Regions from separate parts of the Paenibacillus sp. sgz302191 genome, predicted to be linked through region 2. Evidence: riboswitches for the same ligand, from Rfam matches in the RefSeq annotation. Region 2 holds a riboswitch; the other holds the start of a gene.
What was found. Region 2 has a riboswitch for cyclic di-AMP ahead of AC3G2T_RS35785 (C40 family peptidase). Riboswitches for the same ligand answer to the same signal wherever they lie in the genome.
Positions count from the first base shown of each region.

Region 1: linked by a shared signal. The riboswitch ahead of AC3G2T_RS26555 (hypothetical protein) and the one ahead of AC3G2T_RS35785 (C40 family peptidase) in region 2 are both predicted to bind cyclic di-AMP.

Region 1 is NZ_JBYLHY010000023.1:8,372-13,474, forward strand. It holds gene AC3G2T_RS26545 (hypothetical protein) at 154-417, shown strand; gene AC3G2T_RS26550 (class I SAM-dependent methyltransferase) at 1,099-1,875, shown strand; gene AC3G2T_RS26555 (hypothetical protein) at 2,305-2,601, opposite strand; cyclic di-AMP (ydaO/yuaA leader) riboswitch at 2,611-2,794, opposite strand; gene AC3G2T_RS26560 (beta-galactosidase) at 3,281-5,103, shown strand, end outside.
Region 2 is NZ_JBYLHY010000046.1:1,500-6,602, reverse strand. It holds gene AC3G2T_RS35795 (ROK family protein) at 1-911, shown strand, start outside; gene AC3G2T_RS35790 (hypothetical protein) at 937-2,589, shown strand; cyclic di-AMP (ydaO/yuaA leader) riboswitch at 2,686-2,836, shown strand; gene AC3G2T_RS35785 (C40 family peptidase) at 2,841-3,725, shown strand; gene AC3G2T_RS35780 (hypothetical protein) at 3,895-4,554, shown strand; gene AC3G2T_RS35775 (phosphodiester glycosidase family protein) at 4,567-5,103, opposite strand, start outside.

The DNA.
Region 1 (5,103 bases), on a different contig from region 2:
TCACATTTTCGAAAAACACCGATAGAGGTTTATCCCATTTGAAGTATAATAGTAACACCAAGACTCCCGTACCGATGGCGCGGCTCGTCCGGGTGATGAAATCATTTCAGGGCAGGGCGGTCGTTTGGGAGAAACGGGACAGGAGGCAAGAGGATGCAGTCTATTTCGGATAAACTTTTTATGGGTTCGTTGATTTTGTTGATGATTTCCGTGGTAGTCAGCGGGATCGGCTTCCAATTTATCAATTGGCGCACCCAGATTTCGGACGAGACGGAGGGAGAAACCGGCGAAAGCGGCTCGCGCAAAAAAACGGTCATCGACCGGCAGGACAAAAGCCTGCGTAGACTGGCCCGCTCTTATTTATTTTGGATCTCCCTCGGGGGTGTGGCGATTTCGATCGTCCTGTCTTATTTGTGAAGCGTAGAGGCTAGAGGCAGTTCCCGTCTTGATCGGGCCTGCTTGCGGCTGAAGCAGTAGTGGGTTACAATAACGCAAGTTCGCGGCCAAACAAATTGTAACGAACCATACAAGTCTTAAACGTGCTCCCAGAAGGCTTTTCAGCATGTAACGCACCGAGGCAGCCTTATTTCGTGGGAAAACCACCCGAATGAACGATGGAGGAGCTTAACAACGACGCTCAGGTTCGTTACAACGCAGCCGCGAAGAAATAAAGGCGAATAACGCTCGCCCTGAATGACCGTTTTTTGCGAACGTTCAACTGGGAAATGCTAATAACGCTAGACCAGCTCCTAGACCAGTTCGTCAGTGCCGGGAACTTACGGATCATAGTACAGACTAACTGGTCGTCCTGAATGAACGTTATTTTCGTAGCGTTCAACCAGGAGTCTGTCGGGCGGAGTTGCTTTTGTGCGGACTTAATGAACAAAACTGCATATATGCCGCTAGCGCTGGGTAGAAACCGCCAACTCGCTTGCACATACCTTCTACCGAGTTCGTCGGATAGACTTCTCGAACACTTATAGGTTTTATCTATGAAAATAAGAGTTATTATATATTAGTAATTATAAGTGTGGCGAGTATAATAAAACCAACTAACGTTAGCCAGCCTAGTATGCACAAGAAAGCAGGGATGATTCCATGACAGAAGAACAAGCCGCGAAAAATTGGAATGCCGCGCAGTATGATGCCAACATGAGCTTTGTCTCCGGCTACGGCCAAACCGCGCTGGCGCTGCTGGCGCCGCAGCGCGGAGAACGCATCCTCGACCTCGGATGCGGCACGGGAGACCTTGCCGCCGAGCTGGCGCGGCTCGGCGCAGAACCCGCGGGCATCGACTTCTCCGAGTCGATGATCGCGCAGGCCCGGGCCAAATACCCGGGCCTGGAATTCACGGTGGCGGACGCGACCGCCTACCGCAGCCCGCGCCGCTTCGACGGCGTCTTCTCCAATGCTGCGCTGCATTGGATCAAGCCGCCGGAAGCGGCGGTGGAAACCGTCCGGCTCGCGCTGCGGACGGGCGGGCGCTTTGCCGCCGAATTTGGCGGCAAGGGCAATATCGCCGCGATCACAGAGGCGATCGCGGAGGCACTGCAAGGCCTGGGCATCGATGCCCAGGCGCGGAATCCGTGGTATTTCCCGAGTATCGGGGAATATACCACGCTGCTGGAGGCGCACGGCTTCCGCGTTGCTTGCGCCGAGCATTTTGCCCGCCCGACGGCGCTTTCGGGCGGGGAGCAAGGCATGCGGCTTTGGATCGACACCTTCGCCGACTTCTTCTTTGACGGCCTCGCGGACGACGTCAAAGAAACGGCTCTGCGCCGCGCCGAGGAGCGGCTGCGTCCGCGGCTCTACGCGAACGGCGCCTGGAGCGCGGACTATGTACGGGTTCGCGTACTGGCCGTTCGCGAGTCCTAAGGGTGACAGGGGCGCCAAAGTTCCAACGATATGTTCTGCACGTTCTACACACCACCATTCAAAACAGCGTCCCAACCCAATTGGCATCGCAAAGCCGGCAAAAATACATCTTTTTGCTCCACGCTGCCCGTGCAGGGGGAAAATTCCTGCAAATCTGCAGGTTTTTTCGCTAAAACCGGGGCTCGGCCCTGTTAGGAGCGGGAATTCCTGCACAATTGCAGGTTTTTCCTCCGAACGGGTCGTTTTAAGCGAAAAAGCCTGTACTTTTGCAGGCTTTCAGCTCGTTGCCAATGACCCGCCAGCTCTAGCGGGCGGTCTGAACTTCCGCGGTTTGTCAACTGCCACGCCATGCCGCGCCGCACCATACCGCAAACAAACCTCCAGCCTCGCCGGTTAAGCGGGACTGGAGGTTTTTGCGCTCTTTTCAACTTACTCCACACCGTCGACAAAGTGCTTTTTATAGTTTTTGTCGCCTTTGTGCTGGAGATCTTCGATTGTCCATTCCAGTGTTGCGAGCAGATGGTCTTTCATGTTCCGGATCGTCTCGTAAAAGGCCGATTCAACTTCGCCGTTTTGCTTGATGCCGGCAATGGCTTGTGCGGCGACGAGCTTGCGGTGGTGGTCTTCGAATTGATCCAGCGCTTCAATGACGTGTTTGGCGTACAGCGCAATATCTTTATTTTTCTCGGGTACCATTTGTTCCAATTGATGAAGTTTGCTAAACATCGCGCATCCGTCCTCTCTCCATTGCGTTGACGAGGTTAGCTGCCGGATTCGGGCCGTGAGAGTTGCCCTACCTGGGGTTAGCCAGGATTCACCCCGTATGCCGCCGGCTGGCGCTTGCCTCTCACGGATACAAGCACGCCTTTGGCATGTGTCGGTTCCCCCGTTCCCTTGCGGGATTAAACGATCCGATCCGCCGCATTGCGGCAGTCGGATAATTGAATGATACGCCTGAGGCGGAAGAAAGTAAAACCGCAAAAACGCGTTTTTTTGCCCGATTTTTGCCGCTAGCGGATGAAAGCAACGTTTACTTGATCTGTTTTCATATCTTATGGCGCTGCCGCTCGCGATGGGACGCTAATGCTGCTGCGCGCAGCTCCCGGCGCGCGGTGTTGCGCTGCATGACGGCGGTCGGTCGACCATATGGTGCATGGAGCTGCTGAGCTAGTCCGGTACGGAACGGATCGAGGTTTGCGGGTGAATTTACAGCAAAAAGACAGACGTGGATTGTCCGTTATGATAACAAAATAACAAAAAAACGGAAGTGAACGTTGTTTTGGCAAAAAATCATTGACCTTCCTGCGAAAAGTGATTACATTATGTACATAACGATTATTTGTTAGGCTAACAATAATAACATCGGAGGCGCGCTTTGAGCGGCGTACCTATGGAGGATGAACTTATGAGCCAATTGGTTATTTTTTACGATCCTGACTTTCCTTATGAAGGAGTCCGCCCGGAGCGCGTGCAGTTGGAGGAGCTTGCCGGTGCGGGACGCCTGGTTGCCGCTGCTGAGCTGGCGCAAGCTTTGGAGGGGGCGGAAGGGTTCGTTCATCTGCACGGCAAATATTTTCCGAAAGATGCGTGGACGGCGATTGAAAGTTTAGCCGGCAGGGGCAAAGGGATCGTCCATGTAGGCAGCGTGCCGTTCAAGGTGCCTGTCTATCGCGGCGAAAACGGCTGGCAGCAGGAAGCCGAGCAAACGGTTTACCATCAGAAGCTGCATATTCACGAAGCGCTGCCTGTCGATCCTGCTCCAATTGCGCGGTATGCGGCGCACGACGAGCTGCCGCTGCTGGCAGGCCGCGAATCGCTCATTGCGGTGCAGCCGACCGTCGGTCTTGCTTTGCACGTTACGCGTTCGGACGATCATCCGGGCCAGATCGGTTCCAGCGGACCTATGGATGCGCATATGATTCCGCTTTTAAAAGGGATCTCGGCAGAAGGCCGCGAAGTCGCCGCCCCAGTCGTTCTGATCGAAAACACGAAGGGCGTTTTTGCCGGCGGGCGCTGGGTTTTGGCGAACCTGCTGACGGATAGCGCCTTCTGGTCGCAAGGCGGTGCTTCGCTGATCGCCGATCTGGCCGCATTTGTCCAAAGAGGCGTTACGGAAATTTGGTTCAAGCCCAACTATGCTTGCTACGATCCGGGGGATCGGGCTGCGCTGACCGTGCAGCTGCAAACTTTGGGGAACCGGGCGGGAGCCCTTTCGGCTTCGGCCAATGCCTCCTGGACGTTCTCGATCAAGGTCGGCAAAGTGGACGGTACCGAACCGGTCTGGTCGGCCGAAGTGCAAATGAACGCTTCCCGCGAGCTTTCGTACCGGCGGTTTCAAGTGCCTGTCGATCTGGAAGCGGGCTATTATACGGCAGAGTGCAAAGCCGTCGCCAATACGGGAGAGGTCCGCTTGTTCCGCCAAGGCTTCTGGGGCTACGATGCGGAGCTTCTCCGCCAGGGAGAGCCGATGTCGGCAGGCCGCGACTATTTTGTGAAGGACGGGCGTCCGCTGCCTGTCGTCGGCATGACTTATATGACCAGCGATGTGGCGCGCAAGTTTTTGTTCCTGCCGAACGTTTCGGTGTGGGACCGAGACATCGCGCAAATGGCGAAGGCGGGCATCAACCTGATCCGCACAGGCATTTGGTCCGCATGGCGTCAGGTGATGTTCGTCGACGGCCATCCTTACGAGGAAGTGCTGCGGGCGATCGACGCTTTCATTCTGACCGCAAAAAGGCACGATATCGAAGTGACGTTCAACTTCTTCGCATTCACGCCGGAGGCGTGGGAAGGCGTAAATCCGTACCTCGACCCGCGCAGCGTCGAAGCGCAGAAAAGGTTCATTGCGGCCGTCGTCTCCAGGCATGCGCAGACTACGAACGTTCATTGGGACTTGATCAACGAGCCTTCCATGTTTAATCCGAACAAGCCGTTTGCCGGCCCTCAGTCCGCTCACGACAAGTTCGAGCACGAGGCTTTTGTGCAGTGGCTGCAGGAGCGCCATGGCAGCATCCGCAAGCTGCAGGAACGGTGGAATATGATACCGGCGGATCTGCCCGATTTTGCAAGCGTACGGCTGCCCGATGCGTCCGAAATGAACATGAATACGACGGAGCAACTGGAGAAAAAAAGCTCGCCGTGGCTGGACTATACGCTCTTCACGATGGATATGCACAACCGCTGGGCCGGTGAGTTGATCGCGACGATCCGCAGCATCAATCCGCGGCA
Region 2 (5,103 bases):
CAGCGGAAAAGCGGAAGAAACGTTACATCGCTTTCGATATCGGCGGAACGAGCGTGAAATACGGGATCGTCGACGAAGCCGGCGAGGTGCTGGCGGGCGGATCTTTGGCAACACAGGCGTCGGAAGACAGCGAGGCATTTATTGAAAAGCTGACGAGCGAAGTCCGCCGGTTTCGCGAAAAAGAGGGCCCGATCAGCGGCATCGCCATTAGCACGGCAGGCATTGTCGACGACTCGGGCACGATCGTAGGGGGCATCGAGAACATCCCGTGCCTGAAGGGCGTGAACTTGAAGCGCGAGCTGGAGTTGCGCACGAGACTGGAGACGCAGGTCATCAACGATGTCAATGCGGCTGCGCTGGGCGAGGCCTGGATGGGCGCCGGCAAAGGCGAGCGGACGTTTTTCTGCATCGCGCTCGGAACGGGCATCGGCGGAGCTATCGTCTTGGACTCCAGGCTGTACAAAGGCTCGCACTTCCGCGCTGCGGAAATCGGCTATATGCATATGAGCCGTATGCAGACCGGCAGCTATGAGACGCGGGCTTCCACTTCGGCCTTAGTCAGGAGCGTGCTTGACAGGCAGCTGGAGGAAACGGCGGCGGCCGGCGTCAATGGCCAGTCCATATTCGAACGGGTCAAAAGCGGAGATTCCGCATGGGCCGAGCCTGTCGACAGGTGGATGGACGAGGTAGCCAAAGGCATTGCCGATCTCATCTACGTGCTGGACCCCGGGCTGATTATTGTGGGCGGGGGCGTCTCCGCGCAAAAAACGTTTTTAACCGACCGGATCGCAGCCAAGGTAGACTCTTATTTAACGGCCGATTTTCAGGGGCTGACGCGCATCGTGCCTGCGCTTTGCGGCAATGAGGCCGGCATGCTGGGGGCCGTATCCTTATTTGCAACCCGGAACTGACTGAATGAAGGGAAGATGTGACGGTATGAGCTTAAACATGATGGAAAGCATGACGGACGAACAGCGTTATCTGGTCGATCACGCCATGGCGGATATGGATCTGTACTATGATGAGGAAATGAAACTGCTGCGGGATAAAGACAATGAGCAGCTTCATTATACGCGGGGGAGCGCGCACTATGCGATAGGACTGCTGCTCCGGAACGCGCCGGGAGATTTGGCAAGAGCTTGCGAAGTTCTCGCTACGGTGATGGACATGCAGTACGATTGTCCGGATGAAATCTATCACGGCACGTTTCGCACGGCCCCTCAGGTGCCGCACCCTCCGGCCGGCAGCTTTCCCTGGAAATCTTTTGCGCCGGGCTTCGCCTTCTTTTTGGCCGATACGTTCGGGAAAATATCCGACCGGCTCGGCGATCCGGCGGCGAGAGAATCGTTTCAAACCGCTGTAGACGACGTGCTGCCGACGGTTTGGACGACCTATGATCCGAACTGGCGGGAATTCATTGCCTGTGCGTTCGCCGTCATCCTGGAAAATTGGGCGGACAGCCTGCCCGCCGAGCTTGTCACCCGGATGGATTCCTGCATGCGCAAAGCGGTGGAAGCGTCCATCGACCGGCGTTTGTCGGATGCCATCCCGATGAACACCAACATCGAGCTTATGCATATGTTCATCTGCCACTATTTCGGACACCGGTACGGCATCGCGGACTGGATCGGGCATGCCGACCGGGAGGCGGGCAAGTTCATTGAAGCTTTCGCGGAGTTCGGGTCGTTCGCAGAGTTCAATACAACGACGTATTACGGCGTCGATCTGACCGTGCTGGGGCTTTGGCGGAACTACAGCAAGACGGATGCGTTCCGGCGGATCGGCCGCGAGATCGAGCAAGGACTGTGGGCGAACATCGCTTTATTTTACAATCCGAATCTGGAAAATTTGTCGGGGCCGTTCTCGCGCGCCTATGAGATGGAAATGAGAGACCACAGCTCGATCGGCGTCTTTCTTTATCTGGCTTTGGGCCAAGGCTACGAGTATCTCGCCGGGATCAATTGCGAATCCGAGCATGACCCGATGATCGCTCTGGTCGGGGTCGACGTGCCGCCGGCCGTTAAACCGGCGCTGGCTGCGTTCCAGGGCCGGCGGCTGGCCCGGAAGCAGTTCAGAGAGCTGTGCGAACGGGATCGCCCCGGCGCTAACTCGAATCTGTGCACGGCGACGGCCTGGATCGAAGACAATCTGATGATCGGCGGGATGACCGGGAGCCGCAACACGAACGGGCAAATGCATCCTGCGACGATGCACTGGCGAACCGGCGCTGGAGACAAGTATTATATGAGGCTGATTCGCCGGGAAGCGGGCAAGCATTGGAACACGCATCTGAGAGGCATTGCGTTCGATGCCGAAGCGGAGCAGGACCGGCTCGCGGTTGACGTTCATTTTCAGACGAATGCGGAGATCGAGCTGTTTTTCGAAATTGCGGGCAAGCATATTCACGACGCCGACATAGCTCCCGATGTGTGGACAATGCCTGGGCTGACTTGCCGCGTAGAGGCCGATGCGCCCGCGCCCGAAATCAACGTTTTTGACAATCGCGTTGAAGTGGTATACCGCTACCGGCCGCAAGTTTCCGGCGCTCATATGAGGTTTGCGCTCCGCGTCGAGCGCGATCCGGCTTAAGGCTGGGAGCAGGCAAAACGCCTGATTTGGCCTTGGGAATTTTTACCGCGACGCAAAATTTGAAATTTGTCCGAATTCTATGCTAGTCTATCAAAGTAAAAAAAAATGCCGAATCTTGGAGCAGCACAAGCTCCGGTACGGGGGACTTCTTCATTTGGGGTGAAAGATCGGTTCGGATGTCCGAACCGGTCAAGGGAATTCCTCTTCCCGAACCCGTCAACTAACCTCGGAGGCTCAGGGAGGCAATCTTTTTGAAACGTCTTGTTTATTCATGCGCTTTTATCGGCGCAGCAGTATCCGGCGCTGCTTTGCTGCCTGCCCAAGCGGAAGCTTCTCAAGCGCTTTCAGTCAAAGTCCAGGTCAACGACGACATCGTGCAGTTTACGGACGCGCAGCCTTTTATCGACAAAAATGGGAATTTGCAAGTGCCGTTAAGGGCCGTAACCGACAAACTGGGCTATGAAGTGAAATGGGCGAAGCAAGGAGGCGAGGTCGCCGTCTCGGTGTTGACCAAGGATCAGGTCGTTTCACTGAGGACGGACGAACAGCAAGCGCTTGTGGGCAGCAAGAAAATCAGCCTGGAGAGCAGCCCGGCTTTTATCCAGGGAAGTACATACGTACCGCTTCGTTTTATTACGGAAACGTTCGGTTCCAAGATCGAGTGGAGCGATGCGAATCAGATCGCGATCGTGAATGCGGACGGCAAGCCCCACAAGCCGGCCTGGACGGCGCCGCCGGAACCGCCCGCACCCGCACCTGCGCCTGCGCCGCCTCAGCCGTCCATGACCGATCTGATCGTGCAGACGGCGAGCAATTACATGGGAGTCCCGTACAAATGGGGCGGAACGACGCCGCGCGGATTTGACTGCTCGGGTCTTGTCGGTTATGTGTTTGAAGCGGAAGGAATCGATCTTCCGAGAACTTCCGCCGAAATGTACAGCGATGCCGGAACGCCGGTATCCGATCTGAAGGTGGGAGATTTGGTCTTTTTTGGCCGCGGTGTTGTCGATCATGTCGGTATTTATTTAGGGAATGATCAATTTATTTCATCCACCTCTTCAAGAGGAGTAGCCGTCGAGAGTTTGTCGAGCAAGTATTGGGGCGCGAGATACGTTGGCGCCAAGAGAATCATATAGAAGCTAGCCTGTCTGAAAAATGAAAGAAACATCTGTTTTGTGCAAGCCACGGAAAACGGATGTTTCTTTTTTGTGTTGAAAAATTGCGATTTATATCGAATTTTTATCGTTTTTCGCCTATAATGAAGAAATGTTCGGAGAAAGAGGAAGCGGGTGAACGGCGATCTCCATGCTGACAGCAGTCTTGAAGCGGTGGTTTTTAAGAAAAAATACAGCGGTTATCATGAACAATAATCATGCTGCGGAAATAAGCGCTGCGATCCCTCCGGAAATTATGGACGTGATCCGTCGTTTTTTTCAGACATACGACAATTTTCAAGGCGCGCGGAACCTCCAAACGGATACTTTTATTAGAGAAGTGTATTATGCCACGAAGCAGGACCCGGCCGATCAAAGCACGGTGGACGAAATGGAAGTCTATCTGCACTATAAAAACTTGCAGCGCCTGCGTTTGAAGCACTACGAGATCGATGAATTTCTCATGTTGAACAGCGGCGTCTGCCTAGTCGGCGTTACCCGGGAATTCAGCGGCAGCGTCCGGAACCGGGTGCTCTATTTTTTGAATAAGGAAGACGGCGCCTGGCGCTTTCATCATATTGCAAGATCTCATCACGGCACGATTACCGACAAGTTCCAGGTCAAGGAGCAGACGGGTTTCGTCGTTAGCAATGAAAAGACCGCCATGCTTTTTCTGGCTCACAGCGACACTTCCGACGCAATCGGCTACATGACAGGCGATTACGTCCATGTGGAAGGGTATCTGGAGGTCGAGCAGCAAGTCGGCGGCCAGTTTTTTTACAGAATTGTCCGCATGAACAGGATTCACTGATCAGAGCGGCTGTTACGGAAAAGTAAGGGAAGCGCGGTACAGCGCAGCGTCCCAGGCGACCTGCCCGCCGAGCGACTCCATGACGGTGCGAAGCGGCATATAGATGTGGCCGTCCACGATGGCGGGAGCGGCGGGCAGAACTACCCGCTTGTCGTTCCACAGCATGACGGGATCGTCCGGATGCAGGAGCAGGCGGTTGGCTCCGTACTGAACCGTTAGCGTGCGCGTGTTCCCGTTCCAGTCAAACTTCGCCCCGATCCTCTCCAAAATGCCGCGAAACGGCACCATGCTCGTCTCCTGGAGCAAATATCCCCTGAACTCGTTCACGAATTGCCCGTTCACTTCAACTTGAATTTGCGGATACCGGAGCCGTTCCACCACAAGCGCATTGCTGAGCAGTCGTCCGGGCGCGGTGAGCATGACGCCATCCGCATACAGGGCGGAGCTCGCGCCTCCATCGAGGTTCATGGCATCCGTCAAGCCCATGTCCTGAAGCACATGCGCCATGTCGTCGATCGTCGCCGAAGACATCGTGCCCATCACCAGACG